2 regions of the Nocardioides imazamoxiresistens genome follow, and region 1 is predicted to be linked to the other one. Evidence: predicted binding sites of a transcription regulator. Region 1 holds the regulator's gene; the other holds the start of a gene.
What was found. The regulator LexA, encoded in region 1, represses DNA repair genes until DNA is damaged. The targets are predictions, from matches to a motif close to TCGAACANNTGTTCGA.

Region 1 (5,812 bases):
CCTGGCGGTCGGTGGAGAGCAGCGCGAGCCGGCGGGCGAGCTGCAGCCCGAGGCCGCCGGTGACGTCGCTGTGGCCGGCCCGGTCGATGTCGCCCAGGTTCACGAACGTCAGGTGGGGGTCGTACTGGTCGATCATCTCGATCGTCGCGTCCATGGTGAACCCGTCCGGCGCGTGCCCGGTGACCGGCAGGATCGGGCTCGGCTCCCAGCGGTAGGTCGCCTGGCGGCCGAAGATCCCGTAGAGGTAGTCCTTGCTCAGCACCGACGCGGTGCGCAGCCGCTGCCGCGCGCCACGGGCGAGCAGGGTCTCCCGCTTGAGGTCGGTGGGCAGCTCGAGGGTGCGCTCGGCCCCGAGCGTGCGGTCCCACACCGCGTTGGCGGGCACGCCGGTCCGGTCCGGCCGGAGGCCGGTCATCATCATCACGTGGTTCGGGATCGTCTCGGTGATCGGCAGGGAGCGCGCCCGGGCGAAGTTGCGGCCGCTGTCGCGCAGCGCCTTGACGTTCGGCATCAGGCCGGAGTCGATCTCGTCGGGACGGCACCCGTCGATCACGACGACGTACGCCCGCTTCGTGGTCGCGGCGGCGGCCCGCTCCGCGCCGGGCGCCGCGGAGAGCAGCAGTCCGGCGCCGGCGGCGCCGGCCACCTTGAGGAAGGTGCGGCGCTCGGCGGCGGGTCGGTGCCGCTCGCGCTCGGGATCGCCGTCGAGGAAGGGCGAGGGGCGGTCGGTCCGTGGCTGGTGGCACTCGTGCATGTCAGCGTCCTCCCACGGGCCCGGCGGCCCGGCTCAGCTTGTTGGTCCCGGCGAGGGTCTGGAACGACGCGGTGTGCGTCGTGCCGGCGCCGCGCTGGTCGCGGGGGCCGGTGACGTACCAGTCCATCTGCACCCGCGCGGGGGTGACGTCGAGGACCGAGTAGCCGTGGCTGTCGAAGTCGATGTAGCGGATGTGGCGGTTGGCGAGCCGCAGCACCGCCTCCACGGCCAGGCTCGCCGTGCGCGGCGGGGCGCCGAGGATGTCCTTGAGGTTGTTGGACGTCACCGACGAGGCGACGAGCTCGACGCCCGCCGACGGGCTGAGGGGGTAGGTCCCCGCGTCGTGCGGCAGCTCGCAGGCCCAGCCCGAGTGGATGTCCCCGGTGACGAAGACGGTGTCGCGGATGCCCTGGTCGCGCAGGTGGGCGAACAGCTCGCGGCGGTCGTCGGTGTAGCCGTCCCACTGGTCCACGTTGTAGGGAGCGCCGTCGCGCGGGAGCAGGCCCGTCACGTCGTTGACCGGGTCCACGAGGTCGGTGGGCAGCTGGGCGAACGTGACGGGCGAGATCATCACGGGGTTGCCGACCAGCTTCCACTGCGCCGCCGACGACGACAGCGCGTCCTTGAGCCACGCCATCTGGGTCGAGCCCGTGATCGTCCGGTCGGGGTCGTTCACCCCCGGGGCGACGACGGGGTAGGCGACCTGCTCGGAGCGGTAGGTGCGCAGGTCGAGCATCGAGATCTGCGCGAGCCGGCCGAACTGCAGCGTGCGGTAGAGCCGCGCCCCGTCACCGAGCGCGGCGGTGCCGTTGAGCCGGACCGGCATCCACTCGTCGTACGCGCGGTGCGCGCGCGACCGGCGTACCGGCCAGGACCCCTCGGTGGACGGCTGGTGGTTCTCGGCGCCGTGGCGGTGCGCGTCGTTGGTGTGCTCGTGGTCGTCCCAGGTCACGATGAACGGGTAGCGGGCGTGCAGGGCCTGCAGGTCGGGGTCCTGCTTGTACTGCGCGTGGCGCTGGCGGTAGTCGGCCAGCGTGACGATCTCCCGCGCCGGCACGTGGGCGCGCACGTCGACGTTGTCCTGCCCGAGCCCGTACTCGCCGGGCGCGTACTCGTACAGGTAGTCACCGAGGTGCAGGATCGCGTCGAGGTCGTCGCGGGCGGCGAGGTGCCGGTACGCGTGGAACCACCCGGCCTGCAGGTTGGCGCACGACACGACCCCGAAGCGGATCCGCTCGGGGGTCGCCGTGCGGGCGGGAGCGGTGCGCGTACGCCCGACCGGGCTCCAGCGGTAGTCGTGCCGGAAGCGGAACCAGTACCACCGGGCCGGCGCCAGGCCGGTCACGTCGATCTTGACCGTGTGGTCCGCCGACGCGCTCGTGTCGACGTGCCCGCGGGCGACGATCGAGGTGAACCGCGCGTCGGTGGCGACCTGGTAGCCCACGCGGACGGCCGGGCCGCGCCCGGAGCCCGGGGTCGCGTCGGGGCTCGGGGTGACGCGCGTCCAGATCACGACGCTGGTGGGCAGCGGGTCGCCCGAGGCGACGCCGTGCTGGAAGTACGCCCCGGCGCCGGTAGTGGCGGCGGCGTCGGCGGGGTCCGGGGACACGGGGTCGGTGGCCACGAGGGCGGCGCCGGTGGCGATGCCGGCGGCGGCGAGGACGCTGCGGCGCGGCAGCGGCGGGAGCGTGGGGCGCTCCTCGGCGGTGGGCGGGATCACGTCCGCTGCAACGAGCGAGACGGGCCGGGGTCTCGGGGCCGACGCACGATGCGGCGGATCGTCGCCCGGACGTCGCCCCTCGTTCACCGACGCGGGACCGCGTCGGGGCGGGGGTCGGGGAGCGACGGCTCAGAAGTAGGAGAGCACGTAGGCGCAGACCAGGCCCACGATGACGAGCAGCGCGACCACCCGGGCCCACAGGGGGATCGAGCTCTCGAACTTCTCGGGCTCGGCGCCCGGGCGGTCCGCGCCGCGCAGCTCCGGCGGGTCGTCCAGGTCGCCCTCGTAGGGCGGGGGACGGTGCGCCGAGGGGTGCTGGCGCCGGGCCTCGAGCTCGGCGGAGCAGCCGTCGAACCAGTCGTCGACCGCTCCCGGGGCGTACACCTGGCTTCGGTGCACGAGGCGGAACGGGCGGGTGTCGAAGGGGCCGGGGTGCAGGCCGGTGCGCCGGCCGCGGCGGATCTCCTCGCACAGCTGCCAGACCTGGCGGTCGACCTCGGCGATCTCGTAGCCGTCGGCAGCCTCCAGCACCGGGAAACGCGGCACGTCGGTCATCCGGGACTCCTCGAGAACGGCTGCGCCGATGCTACGGCGCACGGGGGGACGCGACGCAGCCGGGGAGGCCACGGGGGCCTCCCCGGCTGCGGGGCACGACGGCGGTCGGTCTCAGAGGCGGCGCAGGACCGCGGTGACCTTGCCGAGGATGGTGGCGTGGGTGCCGTCGATGGGCTCGTACGCCGGGTTGTGCGGCAGCAGCCAGACGCGGCCGTCGCGGCGCTGGAACGTCTTGACCGTCGCCTCGCCGTCGATCATGGCCGCCACGATCTCGCCGTTCTCGGCGTTCGGCTGCTGGCGGACCACGACGTAGTCGCCGTCGCAGATGGCCGCCTCGACCATGGAGTCGCCCGAGACCTCGAGGAGGTAGAGCGTGCCGTCGCCGACCAGCGCGTGGGGGAGGGGGAACACGTCCTCGACCCGCTCCTCGGCCAGGATCGGGCCACCGGCCGCGATGCGACCGACCACCGGCACGTACGTCGCCGCCGGGCGGGCGTCGCCGATCCCCGTCTCGTCCACGTCGCTCTCGTCGGGCGCCACGACGGCGGCGTCCGGCTCGGACCCGGCCGCCGTGACGACCTGGATCGCGCGCGGGCGGTTGGGGTCGCGGCGCAGGTAGCCCTTCTCCTCCAGCGTCTTGAGCTGGTAGGCGACGGACGAGGAGCTGGTCAGCCCGACCTCCTCGCCGATCTCGCGCATGCTCGGGGGATAGCCGTGCTTCTCCAGCGCGTCGGTGATCACGGCGAGCACCTTCGCCTGGCGCGGGGTCAGTCGCGCCTGGCCGACGCCCGGCTCGGGCACGGACGCGACGTCGGCGACGTCCTTCGAGCCGCGGCTGGGCTTTCGTGTGCTGGCCATGGTGTGCCTTCCTCCCGCGCTGCAGCGCGTCGTGACGGTGCCGGACGTGTGGAGGGGACGCTAGCGGCATCCGAGGTCGACCTTCAAACACCTGTTCGATGCGGCGTGTCGAGGGTGTCGCGGGGCCGACGGTCGGGCCGCTCGAAGAATTGTTCGAACAGGACCTTGATTTCGTTCGAACACCTGCTCTAATCTCGCTCATGTGTTCGATCGAACGTGTGATCGACAGCGGGGCCGGCGCAGTCGCCGGAGCCGAACTGTCGGTGGCCGTCGGTAGACAACAGCTCGTCACGACCGAACTCTTCCCCTGGAGGTCACCATGAGCACGTCCCTCGCCGCTCCCGCCCTCGGCCGCACCGCTGCGACGCCGCGCCCGCACCACGGCTCCGTGCGCCTGACGCGCCGCGGCCGGATGGTCGTGGTCGCGCTCGGCCTCGGCCTGATGCTGCTCCTGGGCGTGCTGCTGACGACGACCTCCGCCGCGACGGACGAGGCCGTGCCGAGCACGACCGAGACCATCCGCGTCGGTTCGGGCGACACCCTGTGGGACATCGCCTCCGAGCGCTCCGGTGACGCCGGGGTGCAGGAGGTCATCGACGACATCCGCGCGCTGAACGCGATGGACACGGCCGAGCTGCAGGCGGGCCAGCTGCTCGTCGTGCCGGCCGAGGGCTGAGCCCTCCACGAACCCCGACAGGTCGCCTCGACCCCGACCTGTCGGTCAACCGGGGAAGAACAGGGGCGGGACCGCGACGGCGGTCCCGCCCCTCCTGCGTTCAGTCGGTGAGGACGGGCGTGGCCTCGATGACCTCGAGGTCGACGGAGGGGCTCGTCATGTCGACGGTGCCGGCGACGTCCGCCCACGGGCCACCGTCGACGCGGTAGCGCGCGCCCCACGTGACGGTCACGGAGGTCGCGACCGTGCCGGTGGACTCGTAGGCGTGCGTGACGAGCAGGTCCGGGTACGCCGCGCCCGGCGTCGTCGTCGAGCGCACGGTGCCGTCGCCGAACGACCAGGTGTAGCTCGCGGGGGAGATGTCGAGGTCGACCTGGCTGCCGAGCAGCGTGACGCTCGTGGTGAACGGCTCGGCGACCGTGTAGAAGTTCGTGTCCAGGTTGACCAGCGTGCGTGCGTCGGGCGGTTGGATGGTCAGCGTCGCTTCGGGGAGCGGGACGTCCTGGAAGGCCGTCAGGACGATCGCGTCGGTGATCGCGGCCGTGGCGGGCGCCGTGCACTGCGACTCGGGCATGTTCGTGCCGACGAGGATCGAGGCCGCGTTGTTGGTCGCGGTCTCGGCGTCCGCGCACGGAACGTCGACCTGGCAGATCGGGATGATTGCGGGCACCGTGCACGTCGCGCCGTCGAGTCGCGCGTACGCCGCGGCGGCGAGCTCCTCCGGGGTCGGCGCCCGCCCACTCTCGCTGCCGATGCCGCGTCCGTTCGCAATGCGCTCGGTTCGCTCGATGGATGCGTTGAAGCCAGATGCGCCAGGATCAACCGTCGAATCACCGGGGTCTAACCCCTGTAGTGCTGCCGCAGCGGAGAGCGCGAGGGTCAGTAGGCGTAACTGAGCATCCATGCGATCTGCCACCCCGCTTCTGGTGTGAAGTCGAGTCCCAGCTCGGTCCAGCCGTACGGGTCAGGCGTAGAGCCGCTTATTGAGACGTCCGAGGTGACTACTGTCGCTACCGCCTGCGGATCCTCGGGCGCCGCGTCTCTAGGGGAGGCATCGCTCAGCGACCAGGTCCCGGATCCGGATGAATCGTCGCCAGCCGTCTCCTCGATCTCACCGATCGCCGCCTCGCATACCTCACACGATGGTGCATAGAAACGGCGGGCCGGCCCGCCGTCCCCCGTTGCGATCGCGTAGTTCACCAGCTCGACCCAGTGCTCCACGAACGCGACGGCGGCTGCGTCGTCGTCG
Region 2 (5,812 bases), on a different contig from region 1:
GACGCCGCCGTGTGCGCCGGCTTCGTCCTGCACGCGGTCGAGCCGCACCTGAACGGACCGGGCGGGGACCTCGTCGGCATCGTCGCCCCGGCGGGCGGGCAGCCGGTCGTGCTGTGCGGCCAGGGCCCGGCGCCGCGCGCGGCGACCATCGAGCGGTTCGCCGCGGAGGGGCTCGACGTCGTGCCCGGCAGCGGTGCGCTGGCCGCGGCCGTACCCCTCGGCGTCGACGCGCTGCTGCTCCTCCTCGAGACCCACGGCACCTGGGAGCTCGCCGACGTCCTCGCGCCCGCGATCCACTACCTGGAGCGCGGCCACGTCGCCGGGCCGCAGCTCGCGGCCGTGCTCGCGACGATGGCGCCGCACTTCGTCGAGCACTGGCCGGCCTCCGCCGAGACCTGGCTGCCCGGGGGCAGCGCGCCGCAGGCCGGCGAGCTGGTCCGCAACCCCGCGTACGCCGCCACCCTGCGCCGGCTGACCGCGCTCGGCGGCGACGACCGCGAGGCCCGGATCCGGGCCGCCCGCCACGAGCTGCGCGAGGGCTTCGTCGCCGAGGCGATCGTCGAGCACTGCGGACGCCCGCACCGCCACGCCACCGGCGGCGACCACGGCGGCCTGCTGACCCGCGAGGACCTCGCGAGCGGCGCCGCGAGCTTCGAGGACGCGCTCGGCGTGGACTTCCGGGGCGTGCGGGTGAGCAAGGCGCCGGCCTGGAGCCAGGGCCCGGTGCTCCTGCAGGCCCTCGCCGTCCTCGACTACTTCGCGGACGCCGACCTCGACCCCTCGACGGCGCGCGGCGTGCACACGGTCGCCGAGGTGCTGAAGCTGGTGCTGGCCGACCGGGACGCCTGGTACGGCGACGGCGCCGACCCCGAGGTCCTCGCCGTGCTGCTCTCGCCCGAGCACGCCCGGGCCCGGGCGCAGGAGGTGGGGGAGCGGGCGTCGCTGGAGCTGCGACCCAGCGCGGTGGCCGGGCGCGAGGCGTACCTGCCGGTCGCCGGCACGAGCGCCGTCGCCCCGGTCGGCGGCGCGACCGGTCGGGTCGTCGGCGTGGGTGAGCCGACCGTCGCCCGCAACGGCACCACCCGGGGCGACACCTGCCACGTCGACGTGGTCGATGCCGCCGGCAACCTGGTCTCCCTGACCCCGTCGGGCGGCTGGCTGCAGTCCTCGCCGACCGTCCCCGAGCTCGGCTACTGCCTCGGCACGCGCCTGCAGATGAGCTGGCTCGACCCCGCCAGCCCGTCGCGGCTCGAGCCCGGGCGGCGGCCCCGCACCACCCTGAGCCCCACCGTGCTCAGCGTCGACGGCGTGCCCGTCGGGGCCCTCGGCACGCCCGGCGGCGACCAGCAGGACCAGTGGCAGCTGCTCTACCTGCTGCGCACGATCGTCGGCGGGTACGCCCCGCAGGCCGCGATCGACGCCCCCGCGTTCCACACCACCGCCATGATCGGCTCGTTCTGGCCCCGCACCTGGGAGCCCGGTGGGCTCGTGGTCGAGGCGCGGCTCGGGGACGACGTGATCGCGGAGCTGCGGGAGCGCGGGCACGTCGTGACCGTCTCCGGCGACTGGACCCTGGGACGCCTCTCCACGACCGGGCGCGACCCGGGCACGGGCGTGTTGCACGCGGCGGCGAACCCCCGCGGGGCCCAGGGCTACGCGGTCGGCCGATGAACGCCGCCGCCGTGCCCCCCGCACCCGCCGCGCCCGCGGCCCGTGCCGACGGTCCGCGGGCCACGACGCGCACCTCCGTCGCGCTGCTGCTCGCCCTGACCTTCTCGACGGGCGTGGCCGACGCGGTCGGCTACCTGGGTCTCGACAAGGTCTTCACCGGCAACATGACCGGCAACGTCGTGATCCTCGGGATGGGCGCGGCCGGCGCCGACGACCTGCCCGTCCTCGGTCCGGTCTGCGCGCTGGTGGCCTTCATGGCCGGGGCCGTGCTCGGCGGGCGGCTCGTGCGGGGCCGCCCTGACGGGTGGGGGCGTCGCGTCAGCCTGCTGATGCTCCCCGTCGCAGCCGTCCTGGCCGCCTGCGCGGTGGCCGCGGCGCTGGTGCCCGACGTCGGGGAGGAGGGCGCCGCGACCGTCGCGGTGGCCGCCTCGGTCGCCGTCGCGATGGGGCTGCAGGCCGCCGTCGCCCGCCACGTCGCGGTCAAGGACCTCACCACCGTGGTCGTCACCTCGACCATCACGGGACTGGCCGCCGACTCGCCGCTCGGTGCGGCCGCCGACCAGCCGTGGGTACGCCGGGCGCTGGCCATCGTGCTGATCGCCGCGGGCGCGGCCGTCGGCGCGCTGCTGCTGCAGGCCGGACTGGCCTGGGGGCTCGGGGCCTCCGCCGTGCTGACGACGGTGGTCGCGCTGGTCGGCCTGCGCGCCAGCCGGGGCTGACGGTCCTCGCGAGGGGCGGGCCCGTCCATCGCGATGTCGGATGGTCCGGGCTCACGGATCGCTATTGGAAGTCCGGAGCGCGGCGGACCTAGCGTCTCCGGTGCCCGATCCGAGCGGCCCGCGGGCCGAGCACCAGGAGACGAGATGACCACCCACACCCCCACCGCGCCCTCCCCGGCGACCACTGCGGAGGACGTCTCCCACGAGGCCTCGTGGGAGGTCGCGTGGCACGGCTGGGCCGCGGAGCGCGACGAGACGATCACGGCGCCGCACGGTGTCGCGTCGGCCACCGGCACGCACTGGCTGGGTGCGGAGCCGACCGAGGTGCCCGGTCTCCCGGGCCGGTGGTGGGCCGAGGACGGGCAGGTGCGCGGCGAGACCGCCGACGTCCCGGTGCGCATCGCGCCCGGCGCCCGCCTCGCGCTCGGTGAGCGGGTGCTCACCGCTCTCGCGCCCGGGGGCGCGCTGGCCGTGCGGGTGCTCGACCCGGCCGCGCCGACGCGTACCTCCCTGACGGGTGTCGTGCGCCACGACCCCGACCCGGCGTGGGTGCTCACCGGCCGGTTCGTGCCGGCCGCCGCCGACGCCACCCTGCCGATCGAGCACGCCGACGGGCGCACCACCGACGACCCGGTCGTCGGCACGGTGGAGGTCGAGGTCGCCGGCAGCGCCGCGAGCCTCGTCGCGTTCGGTCGTCCGGGCGGGCTGCAGGTCACGTTCGGCGACGCCAGCAACGGCGACGGGCCCGAGGGCGCCGGCAGCGTCGGCTTCCGGTTCCTCTCCCTGCCCGAGCCCGCCGCCGACGGCACGGTGACGGTGGACCTCAACCGGGCGTACCTGCCGCCCTGCGTCTTCACCGACCACTACCTGTGCCCGCTGCCGCCGCCGCAGAACCGGCTGCCGGTGCGGGTGGCGGCGGGGGAGCGCTGGCCGACGTACGCCTGAGCCCGTAGGGTCGGCGGCGGTGGACGCACCTGCCGCTCGCGGCGTCGGCCATGGTGAACGCGTCGCGCACGACCCGCCCACGACCGACGTCCGACCTCGGCTGTCGCCGGCAACGCGAGCACCAGCGGTCCCCAGCCGAGAACCGGAGCAGTCGTGAGCCGTCCCAGCCTCCCCTCGTCCCTGCCGCTGACCGTGCGCGAGGTCAAGGACCTCGCCCGCTCCCTGCGCGGCGCCCTCGCCCCGCACGTACGCCTCGCCCACGGCCAGGCGCTCGACGTCCTCGCCCGCGCCGCCGGGCTGCCGGACTGGAACGCGCTGGCGGCCCGCTACGCCGGCCCCGGTCTGGGGGCGCCGATGCCGATCCTGCGCGTCTACGACAGCGGGCTCGCCCACCGCTTCTACGTCGACTGGCTCGGCTTCGACGTGGACTTCGTGCACCGCTACGACGCCGCCGCGCCGGCGTTCACCGGGATCAGCCGCGACCAGGTCGCGCTGGGGCTCAGCGAGCACCACGGCGACGGGACGCCGGGCAGCGTCGTGTGGATCCCGGTGCGCGAGCTGGCCGCCTACCGCGCCGCGCTGCTCGCCGACCCCGCCGCGCCCCTGCGACCGGGCATCGACCGCGACGCCCCCGGCGGCCCCACCATGAGCGTCCTCGACCCCTTCGGCAACGAGCTGCGCTTCTGCGAGCCCGACCTCTGAGGCCGGGCTTCTGAGGCCGGGCGTCGAGTTGCGGGTTGTGCCGCGGTTCGGGCGTCGAGTTGCGGGTTGTGTCGCGGGGTGTGGCTGGGGTGCGGATGGGTACGCGCGGGAGGGTGCGCAGGTGGTTTGACCTGCGGAAACGTTCTCCACAGATCGGTCCGCGACCCTGGTCCTCGAACGCACGTTCGGATAGAATCAGGGGTATAGATCGGGGGACCCAGCAGCACACCAGCAGCCCGTCACGGGCTGCGCTGCTGACTGTTGCGTCCGAGGCGATGCGGGCCCAACGCGCGGCCGAGGCGGCCGCGTTCTTCGCGGCTGCCGACTACGCCGATGCCCACCTCGACGTGGAGTGCGGCAGCTCGTCCAGCAACCCGGTGGTGGGTGACCCGATCGGCCCTTTGGGCATGTGGGTCGACGACGAGCAGGCCCTCGCGGCGGTGCCGGGTGGGGATCGGTGGCTGGCGTACGGCGGACCCGGCGCGCCGCTGGTGTCGGAGTTCGCTGTCCTGGAACTGGTGACCGCGATGGGTCTGTCGCAGGACGCCGGTCGCGCGCTGGTGGGTGATGCGGTCGAGGTCCGACACCGCCTCCCGCTGATCGCGGCCCGGGTCGCCGCGGGTGGGGTGCAGGTGTGGCGGGCCCGGCGGATCGCTCGCGCCACGCGGACCCTCACCTTGGAGGGTGCGGGGTTCGTGGACCGCAACCTCGCCCACGTCGCGCACTCCATCTCGGGGGCGGGGATCGACCGGCTCGTTGCCGAGGCGTCGGCACGGTTCGACCCCGAGACCACCGAAGCCGACCGTGCGGACGCGGACGCGGGCCGGTTCTTCACGATCGACTTCCGTGCCCGTGAGGCGCTCGGGGTGCACGGTCAGGTCGGCGGAACCGTGCCCGTGTCCGGTGAGCTGGACCTGGCCGACGCCCGTGACCTCGAGAAGGCCGTCGCCCGTGGTGCCGCGGAGCTGGCCGCACTCGGGTCGGGCGAGTCGCTCGACGTGCGCCGCTCCATCGCGGTCGGTGAGCTGGCCCGCAAGCAGACCGCACTCGACCTCACCGGCACAGACGACCGTGCGGAGGCCTCATCGGTGGCGGCGCGTCAGGTGGTGCTGCACGTCCACCTCTCTCAGGCGGCACTGTCGTCGATCGGGATCGACCCCCTCACCGGCGGCACCGGCATCGACCTGGCCACCGTCACCGCACCCGGCATCGCGCTGCGGACCGTGACCGCGGAGCAGGTCCGCGACTGGTGCCGCACCACCGACACGACCATCACCGTTAAGCCGGTGATCGACCTCAACGAGCGGATCGCGACCCCGAGCTACCGGATCCCCGAGCGGCTCGTCGAGCAGGTCCAGCTGCGCTACCCGACGTGTCGGTTCCCGTACTGCAACCGCCCAGCACGGGCCTCCGACCTCGACCACCGCGTCGAATGGGACGCCGACGGCCCAACAGCCAGCGACAACCTCGTCCCGCTGTGCCGGCTGCACCACCGCGCCAAGACGCACCCCTCACCGCTCGGCACCGACCCACGCGACCCACCCAACGGCCTCGGACACGATCACGAAGCTCGCTGGCGCTACCGCCCCACCCGCCCCGACGAACCACCCGACGGCTTCGTCTGGACCAGCCCACGAGGCCGCCGCTACCTCGTCACGCCAACCGGCACCATCCCGCTCGCATAGCAACCCAGACGCGCACGGCACCACCCGACATCACCCGGCACCACCCGACATCACCCGGCAGGCCCGCCGACACCACGTCGCCGGGCCTAC

Region 2: RDV89_RS18010 (HNH endonuclease signature motif containing protein) is a predicted target of LexA. The motif match lies at 4,211-4,226, and genes of this name have one in related genera.

Annotation. Positions count from the first base shown of each region.
Region 1 is NZ_JAVYII010000004.1:438,179-443,990, forward strand. Features, by position in the region: gene RDV89_RS11390 (alkaline phosphatase family protein) at 1-754, opposite strand, end outside; gene RDV89_RS11395 (alkaline phosphatase D family protein) at 756-2,474, opposite strand; gene RDV89_RS11400 (hypothetical protein) at 2,604-3,029, opposite strand; gene lexA (transcriptional repressor LexA) at 3,141-3,887, opposite strand; gene RDV89_RS11410 (LysM peptidoglycan-binding domain-containing protein) at 4,207-4,563, shown strand; gene RDV89_RS11415 (PKD domain-containing protein) at 4,664-5,233, opposite strand; gene RDV89_RS11420 (DUF6318 family protein) at 5,443-5,812, opposite strand, start outside.
Region 2 is NZ_JAVYII010000009.1:105,041-110,852, reverse strand. Features, by position in the region: gene RDV89_RS18030 (gamma-glutamyltransferase family protein) at 1-1,671, shown strand, start outside; gene RDV89_RS18025 (DUF1275 family protein) at 1,668-2,390, shown strand; gene RDV89_RS18020 (DUF1684 domain-containing protein) at 2,535-3,335, shown strand; gene RDV89_RS18015 (glyoxalase superfamily protein) at 3,489-4,037, shown strand; gene RDV89_RS18010 (HNH endonuclease signature motif containing protein) at 4,313-5,722, shown strand.